DNA from 2 places in the Caecibacter sp. AF58-12pH5A genome. Region 1 is predicted to be linked to the other one. Evidence: riboswitches for the same ligand, from Rfam matches in the RefSeq annotation. Region 1 holds a riboswitch; the other holds the start of a gene.

Region 1 (7,745 bases):
CGGTTGATGGCAAAAGACATGATGACGCCTAAGGCACACATGGCCGGTACGGGCAGGATCATCTGCAGGGACCAGATGAAGGCCTGCTGGACGACGCTGACGTCACTAAGCGTACGCGTAATCATGGAACCTGTGCCAATACGTTCAAAGTCACTCGTCGAAAAGGTCAGGGAGTGGTCGTATAAGGCGTTGCGCAGGTCCCGGCCCAGGAGGGCTGACAGGCGGACGCATAAATAACAGGATAAGAGTGCCGCTGCTGCAGCGACGAGGGCGACGGCAAACATGAGAGCCCCTTTCTGAAGGACCAGGGCCAGGTTGCCACTGTAGACGCCAATGTTAATCATGTCTGCCACGAGGGTCGGAATATAGAGAGTACCGCCTACGTCGACGATAGTAATGACCAGGATGAGCAGGATAAGGCCTTTATAGGGTTTGAGAAATGGAATGAGTGTACGCATACTAGTTCCTTTCTTAGGACTTATCGAGAACCTTCTGAGCGGCAGCAATCTGCTCTGCAAAGGCAGCCTTCAGGCGGCCATTGAAGTATACCAGGGCTTCGATAAATTCCGGTGAATAGAAGGCTACCGTTTCGGCCAGGGCCTTGTTCTCTGCTTCGTAAATGGGAGCCAGAACAGCATGGGCGTAGGCCTCGCCGGCTGCCGTAAGATGGATGCTCATTTCCCGGCGCTTGCCTGGAATGGGCGTCAACGTCAAATAGCCCTTGGCTTCAGCCTGCTTGATTGTCGAATTGAGTGTCGATTTGGGAAAGCCCCACTGAGCGCAGATTTCCCGCTGCGAATGGGCTTCGCCATTGTCGAGGGCATAGAGAAGCCACAATAGAGACTTGCCCAGACCCATTTTAGCCACATCTGTGTAGTAGATTTCATCGATATTGTTAAGAGCCATGCTCAGCTTGCGCATAATAGCGCGTATATCTTCCATTCTATCACTCCTTAAAAATCCGAAATCGTACATTAATACATGTCTAGTATAGTACGATTTCGGATTTTTAGCAAGAAAAAAAATAAAAAGACGCCATCTGCACGATAGCGTCTTTTGTATGCAATTGGATGAATCTGCCTATTAGGCGTCAGGCCAAACCTTTTCAGCTGTTCTCTTAATGAGACGCAGTTTGTCCCACTGCTGTTCAGCCGTCATTTCGTTGCCTTCTTCTGTCGAAGCAAAGCCGCACTGCGGGCTCAGGCAGAGCTGGTCCTTTGGTACGTACTGCGAGGCTTCTTCAATACGGGCGATGAGGTCGCTTTCCTTTTCAAGCTGCGGGAACTTGCTCGTTACCAGGCCGAGGACAACCTTCTGGTTCTGAATGAAGCGCAACGGTGCAAAGCCGCCGGCGCGGTCTGAGTCGTATTCAAGGAAAAACCCGTCGACGTGGCAGCCACCAAAGAGGATTTCTGCAACCGGTTCATAGCCGCCGGACGAGAACCACGTAGAGCGGAAGTTGCCGCGGCAAATGTGCATAGTCACGGTCATATCAGCCGGTTTATCGGCAATGGCGTAGTTAATGACTTTGACGTATTCCCGGGCAATGCGGTCCAGGTCGAAGCCACGGGCTGCATAGGCCTGGCGTTTTTCTTCGTCACAGAATTCACCCCACGACGTGTCGTCGAGCTGGAGATAGCGGCAGCCTGCATCGTAGAAGGCATGGACGGCCTTGCGATAGGCTTTGGCAATGTCTTCAAAGAGGACGGCTTCGTCTTCATAGCGCGGAATGGGCTGGTATTCCTCAGCGCGGACGCAGCAAATGAGATGCAGCATAGACGGCGATGGGATAGTAAATTTAGCTACGGCCCGGTCTCCAGCTGCGGCTTTGACAAAGGCAAAGTCCTTGAGGAACGGGTGGTCACCAAAATCTACTTTATCTGTAATTTGCAGCGTTGCTGCCTTAGGCTGATGGCCTTTAAAGGCGACGGACCAGTGTTCGGCTTTAATGTGCTCTACCCCTTCGAGCTGTTCCAGAAAATCGAGGTGCCAGTAGCTGCGGCGGAATTCCCCGTCCGTCACGGCTTTGAGGCCAATTTCTATTTCTTTATCGATCAGCTTCGTAATTTCTTCGTCTTCAATCTGACGCAGACCGGCTGGGTCCAGTGTGCCTGCCGTTGCTGCCTGGCGTGCTTCTTTGATGCGATCTGTCCGTAAAAAGCTGCCGACCACGTCATAACGGAACGGGCCTTTTTTGGTTTCTGTTGTCATCTGATATATCCCCCTTTGCTACGAGCTATATTTATTAATAATTACTATTTTATCATACTTGTTTTCATTATTCTTGTCAATACAGCCCTGCTATTCACATAGAGAATAGCGACGTGTCATGCCCGCGTGGCCAGGACAGACAGGGTTTCCAAAAGGACGTTGGCGCCACGGCACACGTCTTCATCTGGCGTGTATTCATCCGGGCTATGGCTGATGCCGCCAATGCTGGGGACAAAAATCATGGCCGTCGGGCAAATGCGGGCCATCATTTGCGCGTCCTGGCCGGCACCGGAGACGAGGCGCTGCGACGAATAGCCCCGTTTTTGCGCTGCATCTTCGACGAGCTGGATCAAACGGTCGTCGAAATGGACCGGATTGAAAGCGGTCATATGCTCCACGCTGATCTGCACGTGGTCCGTTTGGTGCAGGCCTGTATAGAACTCATCGAGAGCCTGTTCGACAGCAGCGAGCTTGTCTGTGTCAGGATGACGCAGATCGATCGTAAAGACAGCCTCTCTGGGAATAACATTGACGGCATTCGGTTTAAGCGCCAGCGTACCGATGGTAGCGACGCCGCCGTAGGTTTCGGCCAGCGTGCGGGCGTAGACGTTGACCTTAGCAGCTGCCAGGCCTGCATCATGACGCAGGTTGATCGGCGTCGTACCGGCATGATTAGCCTTACCTTCTATGGTGACACGCTGCCAGTGGAGGCCTTGAATGCCTTCGACAATACCGATTTGGATGCCGGCAGCGTCGAGGACCGGGCCCTGTTCGATGTGGAACTCCAAAAAGGCATAGGGCCTGATGGCCGTCGCCTCTGCCGTGCCCAAATAGCCAATGCGGGCCAGTTCATCACCCAGGCGCAGGCCATCTTTATCGATGCAGGCATAGACCTGGGCCGGCGTAATGCCACCGGCGAAGGCGAGAGAACCGGCCAGGTCCGGCTGGAAACGGACACCTTCTTCGTTCATAAAAACCGTGACCCCCAAAGGACGGCGTGGCTGGAAGCCCTGTTCCTGTAAGGTCTGAATCACTTCGAGACCAGCCAGGACGCCCAGACAACCGTCGTAAGGGCCGGCGTGGATGACCGTGTCAATGTGGGAGCCCGTAAGAACCGGTGCCTGGTCCTTGTTTGCAGCTGTTTCCCAAATTCCTGTTATATTGCCTGCCTGGTCGATGACGATGCGAAGCTGGAGCTCGCGCATCCATGTCACGACCAGGTCGCGTCCTTCCTTATCGGCATCGGAAAGGGCCAGGCGCGTGCGGCTTGCCGGACCGTCGTGACCGATAGTTCCCAACCTTTGTATATGGTTCAAAAGCCGTTGTCCGTTGATCTGTAGCATAGGTATATTCTCCCGTGTTGTGATTTTGTAAAAAAAACGCGGCACAGTGGCCGCGTTTTATGGAATTCTTAGAGTTCGCGAATGAGGTTGACCATTTCGATGGCACTGGTAGCCACGTCAAAGCCTTTGTTGCCGGCTTTTGTGCCTGCCCGTTCGATGGCCTGTTCAATATTTTCCGTCGTAATAATGCCGAAGAGAACAGGAATACCGGATTTCAGGCTGACCTGGGCTACGCCCTTAGCAGCTTCGTTGCAAACGAGATCGTAGTGGCTCGTAGCACCGCGGATGACTGCACCGAGGCAGATTACGGCATCGTATTTTTTTGATTCAGCCATTTTCTGGGCGATCAAAGGGATTTCGAAGGAGCCCGGAACCCAAGCCGTCGTAATATCTTCTTCGGCTACGCCATGACGTTTCAAGGCGTCGTACGCACCGCCTAAGAGACGGCTGCAGATGAATTCGTTGAAACGGGCGACAACGATGCCGACCTTTATACCAGAACCTATTAAATTGCCTTCTTTAATTTGTACCATAATGACACTCTCCTTATCGTATTAGGGATTTAAAATCCGTTTTCCAGCAGTTTTTCCAGCGTCAGGGTGCTCCCCTGATGACTATAGCCTACTGTAAAATTGTGTATATATTTTCCTATCACATCTGTTTCCAGATTGACAATGGAACCGGGTTGTTTAGTCAGCAGCGTCGTGTTCGACATAGTGTGCGGAATGATGGACACCGTGAACTGCGACGGGCCGACAGAAGCGACGGTAAGGCTGATGCCGTCGATGGCAATGGAGCCTTTTTCGACGATAAACGGCGCCATATCGCTGGGAATACCGACGGTAATGAGGCGGGCAATGCCGTCGTTGGCAATGCGCGTAATGTGGCCTGTGCCATCAATATGGCCGCTGACGATGTGGCCGCCCAGGCGGGAGCCTACGGCTACGGCCCGTTCCAGGTTGACCTGGGAGCCTCTCGAGACTTCGCTCAAGGACGAGCGGTTCATCGTTTCGTGCATGACATCGGCCGTAAAGGCCTTGTCTGTCAGGGATGTAACGGTAAGGCAGACGCCGTTGACGGCAATACTGTCGCCAATCTGCGTGCCTTCCAGTACTTTTTCTGCCTGAATTGTCAGGCGGATGGAATCGGGCCGGCGATCCATAGCGCCGATGGTGCCCAGTTCCTCAATGATGCCAGTGAACATATGCACCCTCCCTTTGTGTATTATAAGCTGTAATCAGGATGTTGCCATCGTGGAGCTCGACCGAGTCATACGCCAGTGGCATGCATTCGCCCAGCTCATCTACGCCGACGCCGCCTACAGAGGGCAAGGCACCGGTGCCGCCGATAACCTTATTGCCCAGGAAAGCATAGATTTTATCGACGAGCTTGTGGTCGAAGAAGCTGCCCTGAACGGTACTACCACCTTCGACGAGAATGCTGCGAATGTTTTCCTGCCAAAGGAGGTCGAGCATTTGCGGCAAATCGATGTGGCCATCACTGCCCAAGGGCGCCAGGATGACGCGAGCTCCCATATCCTTGAGGCGGCGCATCTTGTCTGTATCGCAAAGGGTCGTCGTGACGACGATAGTGGGCGACGTCTTATCCGTCAGGACCAGAGCCGTTTCGGGAATGCGTCCGTACGTATCGAGGACAATGCGTACAGGCTGGTGCGGCGCGTCGTGGGCTTCCCGTTCGATACGGCACGTAAGAAGCGGGTTATCCGTAATGATCGTGTTGATGCCGACGAGGATACCGTCGTAAATGGAACGCAGGTAATGGCCCTTGCTGCGGGCCCAGTCGTTCGTAATCCACTGGGACTTGCCGGTCCGCGAGGCAATACGGCCGTCCAGGCTTTGGGCCAATTTGGCCGTAATGAAGGGCTTTTCGACCATCATATTTTTGATAAATACTTCGTTCAAGCGGGCTGCTTCCTTCGAGAGAAGTCCTACCTCTACGGGAATACCGGCCTGGCGAAGGATGGCTGCCCCTTTGCCGGCTACGAGGGGATTCGGATCAAGCATGGCCATGACGACCTTGCCGACTTTGCGTTCGACGAGCGTCCGCGCACACGGCGGTGTACGGCCATAATGGGCACACGGTTCGAGAGTGACGTAGACCGTAGCGCCTTCAGCCTTGTCCCCTGCTTCGCGCAAGGCCCATACTTCAGCATGAGGTGTACCGGCCTTACGATGATAACCTCGGCCGACGACTTCGCCGTCTTTGACGATAACACAGCCGACGGCCGGATTGGGCGCGGTGTAGCCTAAGGCCAGCCGGGCCAGTGAAAGGGCTTCCCGCATATAATCAATGGGTTTCACGTTCTTCCTTCCTTTCCGTTTTTTCTTATTCAATAAGAAAAAGGCTATGGGCAACAGTACATGCCAATAGCCTTTTTGAGCACAGTAAACAAAGGTACTTGTCTTTTCCCATCCAGACTTTACTGTCGGTACCGAAATTGCATCGGTTCAACCCCCGCGAGGGTTAGCGGACTTTACCGCCGGTCAGGAATTGAAAGCCTACACCTTCTCACCTTGCCCCAAAGACTATCTTTATGTATGTATTCATTTTTTACATTGTTAATTGTATCACAAGGAGTGAATGATGACAAGTCATCAGCTGGTCAGCGTAAAGCGGCAATAGCGGCAGCCCGGTCTGGCGCACCGAAAACAGCACTACCGGCGACGAGGAAATCAGCACCAGCTTCTTTGACGGCAGCCACGGTCTTAGCGTTGACACCGCCATCCACTTCGACAACGGCCTGGCAATTGCCAGCCTGGTCGAGGAGTGTCCGGGCAGCACGGATCTTATCGAGAGCATAGGGAATGAATTTCTGGCCGCCAAAGCCAGGGTTGACGCTCATGACGAGGATCATGTCCAGCTGGCTGGCCACGCACGACAAGGCGCTCACAGGCGTAGCCGGATTGAGGGCTACACCAGCCTTCATACCGGCTTCATGAATCTGCTGGATGACGCGGTCCAAGTGAACGCACGCTTCCTGATGGACCGTGACGTACGTGACGCCGGCTTTGGCCAGGTCTTCAATGTACGTTTCCGGATGTTCCACCATGAGGTGGGCATCAAAGGGCAGCTTGGTATGGGATCGCAGGCTGGCTACGAGAGGTACGCCAAAGGTCAGGTTCGGCACAAAGTGGCCGTCCATGAGATCAAGGTGCAGGCAGTCGGCGCCGCCTTTTTCTATATCCTGTACTTCATCAGCCAGGCGGGAAAAATCAGCCGATAAGAGGGAGGGACAAATAGTTACCATGAGTTTCGTTTCCTTTCTAAAATGGAGTCGAGTACTTTGCAGTACGAGTCGTACCGCTCCTGCTGGATTTTCCCCTCTACCAGGGCTGCTTTGACACTGCAGTCCGGTTCACTACGGTGCAGGCACGAGGAAAAGCGGCAGCCGCCGCTGTAGGCCAGCAAATCCGGGAAAAGGCGCAGGAGCTCGCGCGGCTCGAGCTGTTCGAATTCGAGGGCACTGAAGCCCGGCGTATCGACGACATACGTGCCTTCATCGAGGAGCATGATTTCCGAATGGCGCGTCGTATGACGGCCACGGCCAATCTTTTCACTCACCCGGCCGACCGTCAGAGGACGACCGAGAATCCGGGCCAAGAGGCTCGATTTACCGACACCGGACGGGCCGCCGAAGGCAGTCATCTGCCCGGGCAGGAGATCTTTGATGACATCAATGCCGTCGCCCGTGGCGGCCGAAACGAGATACACATCGTAGCCGCATTTGGCATAGAAATCGCGGTACTCTTCGGCACGGTCACGGTTGAGGTCGCACTTGTTGAAGCAGACTTTAGGATGGATACCGGCGTATTCGCAGGTCATGAGCATCTGGTCGAGAAGAAAGTAGTTCGGATCCGGTGACTGGGCGGCCATGATGATAAACATCTGGTCGATATTGGCTATGGCCGGCCGCCGCAAAGCATTGCGCCGTGGCAAGAGGCCTTCAATGACGCCCTTGTTGTCACCCAGCTCCGTAATTTCCAGCTCGTCGCCGACGAGAATCTTCGTCTTCAGCTTGCCCCGGCGACGGCATTCCGTCAGGTTGGCCGCGCCTGTATCTACGTAATAAAATCCGTTGTAATTCTTAATTACCCTGCCTTTTGTCATGTTCCTCCTGTGCACCTCTCTAGGGTGTTAAATGTACTGGTCCTGGACCAGGGAATTGTTGAT
Region 2 (7,745 bases), on a different contig from region 1:
CATAGCCATCATGGCCGTTGTTATCATGACTTGCGTAGGTATCGTGTTTGGTTTCGTCCTCGCATTGGCTGATAAGAAATTTGCCATGGAAGAAAATCCGCTCATTGGCGAAGTAAAAGAAGCATTACCGCAAGGTCAGTGCGGTGCATGTGGTTTCGCCGGTTGTGCCAAATATGCAGAAGCAGTTGTTCTTGACCCGGATGTTCCGCCTAACCTTTGCGTACCTGGCAAAGCGGAAGTTGCTGCTGTTGTCGCTAAATTGACAGGTAAAGTAGCAGAAGCTACAGAACCTAAATATGCTCACATCAAATGCCGTGGCGGTAATGGGATTGCCAAAATGGCCTTTGAATACAAGGGTGTTCATGACTGTGCTGCTGCCAAATTGGTACAGCAGGGTCCGAAAACGTGTAAGTTCGGCTGTCTTGGTTTTGGCAACTGCGTCCGTGCCTGCCCGTTCAATGCCATGAGCATGGGCCCGAATGGTCTCCCTGTTGTCGACCGCAAGATGTGCACAGGCTGCGGCAAATGTGCTAATACCTGCCCGAACCATGTTATCGAATTGCTGCCTATGAGTGCAAAAGTCAGCGTAAGCTGCAGCTCCAAAGACTTTGGTGCTGTTGCCATGAAGAATTGCAAAGCCCTTTGCATCGGTTGCGGTTCTTGCATGAGAAACTGTTCCTTGAAGGAAGAAGAAGGCGTAAAAGTCGTCGACCATCTCGCTATTGTCAATCAGGACGTATGTCATCACTGCACGAATGCTACGTGTCTGACTAAGTGCCCGACCGGCGCTATTGGCGAAATGCTCAAAGGTGTCTTCAAGAAAGAAGAAAACGTAGGTTAATATGGATCTGAAACGCTATGCCCGCTATATAAGTGTGGCTGCGCTCTTGATCGTACTCAGCTGCTCCGGATGCGCCTTGCATTCGGAGCAGTCTTACGATAAGAGTGCGATTGCCATGGATACGACTGTGCAGCTGCGCGCAGAAGGGAAAGAAGCGAAAGAGGCTGTGGAAGAAGGCCTCACGCGCATACAGGAAATAGATAAATTGGCCAGTGCCCAAAATCCGGACAGTGATGTAAGCCGCATCAATGCAGCCGCCGGACACGAGTATGTACAGGTCGACCCGGGCATCTATGAAATGATTGCCATCTCTAAGGACTATTCCGTCAAGACGAACGGTGCCTGGGACATTACCGTAGGGGTGATTACGAACCTATGGGATATTGGCAATGACGGCCAGCACATTCCGAGTGACGCGGAAATTGCTGCCGCCCTGGAGAAGGTCAATTACAAGGATATTCTCCTGCGGCCGGAAGACCACAGTGTCATGCTGGCCAAGGCAGGCATGTCCATCGATCTCGGTGGCATTGCCAAAGGCTACGCAGTCGACGAAATACGTAAAATATACGAGGCCCATCACATTGAAAGCGGCCTTATCAATATGGGGGCCAGTTCCATGTATGCTGTCGGCAAGACCAGCAAGGGCAAGCCTTGGAACATCGGTATCCGCCATCCGCGTAACGACGATGCCAATACGTATTTAGGGATTATTGCCATTGAAAACCAAGCCCTCGGTACGTCTGGGGATTATGAACGGTATTTCATCCAGGATGGCGTACGCTACCATCATATTTTCGATCCCCGTACGGGACGGCCGTCGCGTTCCGGTGTCATGAGCGACTCTGTCGTCATCGATGGCAGTGTGCCACACGCAGGCATGCTGAGTGATATGTTTACGACGATCATTTTTGTTTTGGGGCCGGAAAAGGGAATGGACTTCATCAATGGTATGGATGGTGTGGAAGGGGAGATCACCGGTGAGGACAACACCCTTTATATGACACCTGGATTTAAAAAACACTTTTCTGATATGAATGGAGATTTTCATCTGGCACAATAAATCTATTTTAGAAAAATATGCCCCTGATTCTTGGTGTATAAGCGAGCAAAAATAAAGGAATTCAATAAAATCTAAATTATATATTTACATTTCCTTTAGAATGTAAGATAATATACCTATACATTAAGTAGAAGAATATACAATTTAAATTGTAAGGGGATGTTACCTGAATGGATCATATTGATGAAAAGATACTGACTATCTTAAAAAAAAACGGCAAGGCCTCGGCGACGGAAATCAGTCGTGTTGTAGGACTCTCTATACCGGCAGTATCAGAACGTATCCGCAAGATGGAACACAACGGCATTATTGAAGGCTATGGTGCTAAGATCAGCCGCCGTAAGACTGGCTACAACGTAACCGCCTTTATTATGGTAAACTTAGAACGATCCGGTGATGTAGAGGAATTCCGTCAAAAGATTGTAGAATTTCAGCAGGTGCTGGAGTGTCATCACGTAGTAGGTGCTTTTGATTATCTCTTGAAAGTGCTCGTAAAGACGCCGGACGATTTGGAACATTTCTTAATGGATGAATTGAATGAAATCCCCACGGTGGCTTCATCTCAAACATTTATGTGTCTTTCTACGCTGAAAGAAGAATGGAATGTAGAAATACCGTAAGGTAAAATAAAAAAGACGAACCGGTATTTCGGTTCGTCTTTTTAACATACCCGTATCAGGCATCGAGGATCTTGCCATCGAGAGAAATGGTAACGACCTGCCAGGGAATGAACTTGCCGCTGTTCTGCAGGGCTTTTTTCCAGCCATTTCCAGGCCGCCGCAGCAAGGAACTTCCATGCGGACAATGGTAACATCTTTAATATTATTGCTCTTGATGATTTCCGTCAATTTTTCAGAATAGTCCACGCTATCCAGCTTCGGGCAGCCTACGAGGGTAATCCGGTTACGGATGAAATCGTCGTGGAAACGTGCATAGGCATAGGCTGTGCAATCTGCTGCAATGAGGAGACGGGCACCGTCGAAGTAAGGCGCATGGACCGGTACGAGTTTGATCTGGACAGGCCATTGCTGCAATTGGGATACGCTGGCACCCGGAGCTGCTGTAGCTGCCGCTGCCGGTACTTCGTGCTGCAGCGTGCGCATATTGCTGCCGGGGCAACCGCCAGCCGGGGCTGCCGGTTGGTGGAGTACGCGGGAGCGGCTGCCGGGACAGCCACCGGCCGGTGCTTTAAGGCCCCGTTCCTTCATGTGAACAGCTACGGCATCGGCATCATAAGCAGCTGCTTCGCGTTCTTCAAAGGTAATGGCTCCTGTAGGGCAATGGGGCAGACAGTCACCCAGGCCATCACAATAATCATCACGCAGCAACTGGGCTTTACCATTTACCATGCCAATGGCACCTTCATGACAGGCTTTGGCGCAGAGGCCGCAGCCGTTACATTTTTCTTGATCAATATGAATAATTTTCCGTTTCATCGTACATCCTCCCTCTCAGACGCAGTACTCATAATCAGGCTTGGTTCTTTTATATTACAGGCCGTACCTGTTTCTGTTGATGTAGTAAGTATAGTATGAAACGACGTAATTTGCTGTTGTACAAACAACAACGAGGTGAAACAATGGAAAAATATGTACAAGTATTACAAAAGACAGCACTTTTCCAGGATATAGAACCGGGAGACATCGTGCAAATGCTGCGGGATATGGGCAGCCATCGCCATAGCTATGAAAAAGGGAGTTTTGTCTTTTATGCAGGCGATGAAGTAAATTCCATCGGTATCGTCCTCAGCGGGACGGTCCACATTGTACAGGAAGACTATTGGGGAAACCGCAATATCCTGACAGCCGTTTCGGCCGGAGGCATGTTTGCTGAAGCCTTTGCCTGTCTGCGTGGTGTCCGTTCAGCCGTCGATGTAGTCGTCATGGAAAAGTGTGAAATACTTTTTATCGATATCAACCGGATTCTGCAGGCCGGCGTGGCCTTTACGAAAGCGCAGGAGGCCTTCGCAGCGAATCTCCTCGGCGTACTGGCTAGTAAGAATATGATCCTTACCAAGAAAATCCGCTATATGTCCCAGCGTTCTACGCGTAAGAAGCTCATGGTTTATCTTTCTGATGAAGCAAAAAAACGTGGGAAAGATACGTTTTCTATCAATTTTAACCGGCAGCAGCTGGCTGATTTCCTTTCTGTAGACCGGTCAGCCATGTCCGCTGAGCTGAGCCGTATGAAACGTGACGGGCTCATCGATTACAACCGCGAATGGTTTACCTTATTGAGTGAAGAGTAACCGAAATGCCAAAAGGCTGCCTGCAGGCAGCCTTTTTCAATACATTCATTTTAAGTGGGGGAGAATGTGTCCCATTTTGTTTTTCTTTGTTTCCAGGTAAAATTCATCGAATTTTTGCGGTGCCATTTCGATCGGTACGCGTTCGACGATTTCTACGCCAAAGCCTTCGAGACCATAAATCTTCAGGGGATTGTTGGTAAGCAGCCGCAATTCCCGGGCTCCCAGGTCCTGGAGAATTTGGGCGCCAATCCAATATTCGCGCAAATCCGGCGCAAACCCCAGCTTTTCATTGGCTTCTACTGTATCGTAGCCTTGTTCCTGTAAGGCATAGGCCTTTAGTTTATTGATCAGACCGATACCACGGCCTTCCTGCCGCATATAGAGGAGAATACCGCGGCCTTCTTTATTGATCTGCGTCAGCGCTGCGGCTAACTGTTCACCGCAATCACAACGGCACGAGCCGAAAACGTCGCCCGTCAGGCATTCGGAATGGACGCGGCAGAGGATGTTTTTGCCGTCTCCAATGTCCCCTTTGACGAGAGCTACATGATGTTCGCCTGTGAGATCGTTGATAAAGCCATAAATCTTAAACTCGCCGAACTTGGTCGGCATGGCAGCAGCGGCTTCGCGGATGACATGCTTGTCGTGACGGCGGCAATAATTCTGCAAATCGTGGATCGTAATGAATTTCAGATGATGCGTTTCGGCCAGTTTCCAGAGGCCGTCAGCGTGCATGATTTCACCGCGGTCGTCCAGAATTTCGCAGCAGACGCCGACCTGCTTCAAACCGGCCAGGCGCAGGAGATCGAGCGTTGCCTCCGTGTGTCCGTTTCGCCGCAGTACACCGCCTCTGACACCGACGAGGGGAAAGAGGTGGCCCGGGCGGGTAAAGCTCGTTGGTGTCGCTTCATCTGACGCGGCCAGGCGGATTGTACGGGCCCGGTCTTCTGCTGTAATGCCCGATTCGACGTCGGCAGCATCGATAGAAATAGTGAAGGCCGTGTGATTGTTATTCTTATTATCACTGACCATCTGCGGCAGGCCCAATTTATACACGTATTCCTGGCTGACAGGCAGGCAGATCAGGCCCTTGGCATTGGTGAGCATAAAGTTGATATTTTCCGGCGTGCAGAACTGGGCAGCGCAGACAAAGTTGCCTTCGTCTTCCCGTTCGGGATCGTCTGCAACGATGACAATCTGGCCAGCCTGCAAGGCCTCGATAGCTTCTTCGATGGTATTGTGTTTCTTTTCGTTTGTATCCATGTACAGAACCTCCTACATATATAAAAGCCCTGATCACCATAGGTGTTCAGGGCTTTCCAGTAACAAAGATCACGACAGGCAAAACACTGCCGGATATCTTCATTCATCCAGACTGTACTGTCGGTTTTGGAATTGCACCAAATCGTACACTTGCGTGTTCGCGGACTTTACCGCCGGTCGGGGATTACACCCTGCCCTTGAAGATTACTTTATTATACCTGTAAATGGGCGTGAAGTAAAGGGGAGGGCCCGTCTGTTTTATTCTACATCAAAAATTTTACCGGGATTGAGGATGTTATTCGGATCTAAGGCTTTTTTGACGGCGCGCATCATTTCCAGTTCATCCGGGTTGGTGAATTCTTCCATCAGGGCCTTTCGCTTGCTGCCAATGCCGTGTTCGCCGGACAGACGGCCGCCGAGCTGGTAGATTAAGGTATACAGCTCCTGTTGGTTGGCGTCTACGTGCTCCTGCCATGCTTCGTACGTCAGGTCCGGATTTTTTAGGATATTGAGGTGAATATTGCCATCGCCGGCATGGCTGGCAATGCGCGTAATAAGATTGTATTTTTGGGCAAGGGCCAAAATGGCATCGATGAGCTTCGGTTCCTGGTCGACGGGTACGACGACATCTTCCTTGCAGACAATCAGGCTTTCCGCCCGGACGGCTTCGGCAAAGGCCTTGCGGGCCTGCCAAATACGGGCCGAATCGGCGACGAGGACGGACGAAGCACCGTTTGCCGTACAGATTTCATCTAGGAGGACGGCCTTATCGTCCATATCGTCTTCACTGGTACCTTCTACTTCGACGATGAGATAATTGCCGCTGTCGCTGTCCTGCAATGTTTCGTGCAAATATTTCTCTACAGATTTAATGGTAATGTTGTCCATAAATTCGACGCACGTCGGTGTAATACCTGCTTTAATAATCTGAGTTACGACACCGATGGCCTGTTCTGTACTGGGGAAGATGGCCAGCAGGTCCAGTTTATGCTGGGGCTTGGGCAGGAGCTTCAGCGTGGCCTGTGTGATAATCCCCAGGGTGCCTTCTGAGCCGATGATCAGCTGGTCCAGGCAATAGCCTGTAGACTGCTTCTGTAAGCGCGCCCCCAGGCGGACGATTTTTCCTGTAGGGTTGACGACTTCTACGGCATAGACCTGGTTACGCGTCGTGCCGTATTTGACAGCCCGGTTGCCACCGGCGTTGGTGGCAATATTGCCGCCAATGAAACAGGAATCACCGCTGCAGGGGTCACCCGCATAAAAAAGCCCCTTGGCTTCTACTTCTTTTTGCAGGTCAGCCGTGCGAACGCCCGGTTCTACTACGGCGTAGAGGGCATCTTCGTTGATTTCCAGAATGCGGTTCATTTTTTCCAGGGAGAGGACGACACCGCCGTAGATCGGGACGGCGCCACAGGCCAGTCCCGTGCCGGCGCCACGGGGGACGACGGGAAAATGATATTCGTTAGCCAGGCCGATGACGGCAGCTGCCTGGTCCGCCGTTTCCACCAAAACGACGGCTTCCGGCAGATGATGGTACGCCGGATCGGTGACTTCATCGTGGCTGTAAGGCTCCAGCCGTTCCGGATCGGTGAGAACGTTTTTAGGTCCTGCAATCCGGACCAATTGGGCGAGTATATCAGGGGTAAGTGGTGAATAAGGCATGAATATTCCTCCTCAGACTAGCAGAATTTGGCAAAACACAGTATAGGCCTTATTATAAGAGAGAAACGGAGGATTTTAAAGGGGCATTCGCAAACCTGGCCCTAAAAAGCCCGGTCAGGTGAAGTTTTTGCTGTGACGGCAGAGAAATAACCCAAAGAGGCCTTTATCTTACGATAAAATAAAGGTATACTATGGGTTAGGTCTTACTTTTTCAAAGGAGTTGAGCGTACGTAGTGAAACGAACAAAGCAACAGCGTCCCGTTCCGCAGGGCAGGCGAAGAAAAAGCCGCCGCAAGAAAAAGGCGCGCTGGTCTGCGTACACCCGACTTGTTGTGGTACTGCTCATTGCAGGTACGGTGTTTCTCAGCATTAAGCTCTATGAGCTATGGGAAATACGTCAGGATATGCAGATAACCATCCGTCAGGAACAGGAATTGACAGAAGAAAATCAACGCCTTCACAACCAAAAGGACCTTTTGGAATCACCGGCAGAAATTATGCGCCAGGCCCGGGAGCAGTTCGGCATGGCTCGTCCGGGTGAAATCCCCTACCGTCCTTAAAAATATAACAGTAAATTATCAGATGGCGTATAAATTTCGATTGAATTTTTCAAAGTTTGTTAGTATAATGATTATAAACGTTTTTTTGTAACGCGTACTCATATTAAAGGA

Evidence for each region. A riboswitch is a leader RNA that binds a small molecule or an ion and turns the genes downstream of it on or off. The one in region 1 is predicted to bind FMN.
Region 2: another riboswitch for FMN. It lies ahead of PGX44_RS08290 (bifunctional 3,4-dihydroxy-2-butanone-4-phosphate synthase/GTP cyclohydrolase II); the one in region 1 lies ahead of ribD (bifunctional diaminohydroxyphosphoribosylaminopyrimidine deaminase/5-amino-6-(5-phosphoribosylamino)uracil reductase RibD).

What each region holds. Positions count from the first base shown of each region.
Region 1 is NZ_JAQDBC010000010.1:24,650-32,394, reverse strand. Features, by position in the region: gene PGX44_RS06435 (ABC transporter ATP-binding protein) at 1-458, opposite strand, end outside; gene PGX44_RS06430 (MarR family winged helix-turn-helix transcriptional regulator) at 472-942, opposite strand; gene PGX44_RS06425 (5-methyltetrahydropteroyltriglutamate--homocysteine S-methyltransferase) at 1,084-2,211, opposite strand; gene PGX44_RS06420 (Zn-dependent hydrolase) at 2,328-3,554, opposite strand; gene ribH (6,7-dimethyl-8-ribityllumazine synthase) at 3,623-4,087, opposite strand; gene PGX44_RS06410 (riboflavin synthase) at 4,117-4,758, opposite strand; gene ribD (bifunctional diaminohydroxyphosphoribosylaminopyrimidine deaminase/5-amino-6-(5-phosphoribosylamino)uracil reductase RibD) at 4,739-5,875, opposite strand; FMN riboswitch at 5,972-6,105, opposite strand; gene rpe (ribulose-phosphate 3-epimerase) at 6,178-6,822, opposite strand; gene rsgA (ribosome small subunit-dependent GTPase A) at 6,816-7,682, opposite strand; gene pknB (Stk1 family PASTA domain-containing Ser/Thr kinase) at 7,710-7,745, opposite strand, start outside.
Region 2 is NZ_JAQDBC010000016.1:23,382-31,126, forward strand. Features, by position in the region: gene rnfB (RnfABCDGE type electron transport complex subunit B) at 1-841, shown strand, start outside; gene PGX44_RS08270 (FAD:protein FMN transferase) at 957-1,901, shown strand; gene PGX44_RS08275 (Lrp/AsnC family transcriptional regulator) at 2,072-2,521, shown strand; gene PGX44_RS08280 (ATP-binding protein) at 2,459-3,337, opposite strand; gene PGX44_RS08285 (Crp/Fnr family transcriptional regulator) at 3,481-4,149, shown strand; gene PGX44_RS08290 (bifunctional 3,4-dihydroxy-2-butanone-4-phosphate synthase/GTP cyclohydrolase II) at 4,195-5,412, opposite strand; FMN riboswitch at 5,505-5,620, opposite strand; gene PGX44_RS08295 (FAD-binding oxidoreductase) at 5,671-7,074, opposite strand; gene PGX44_RS08300 (FtsB family cell division protein) at 7,308-7,634, shown strand.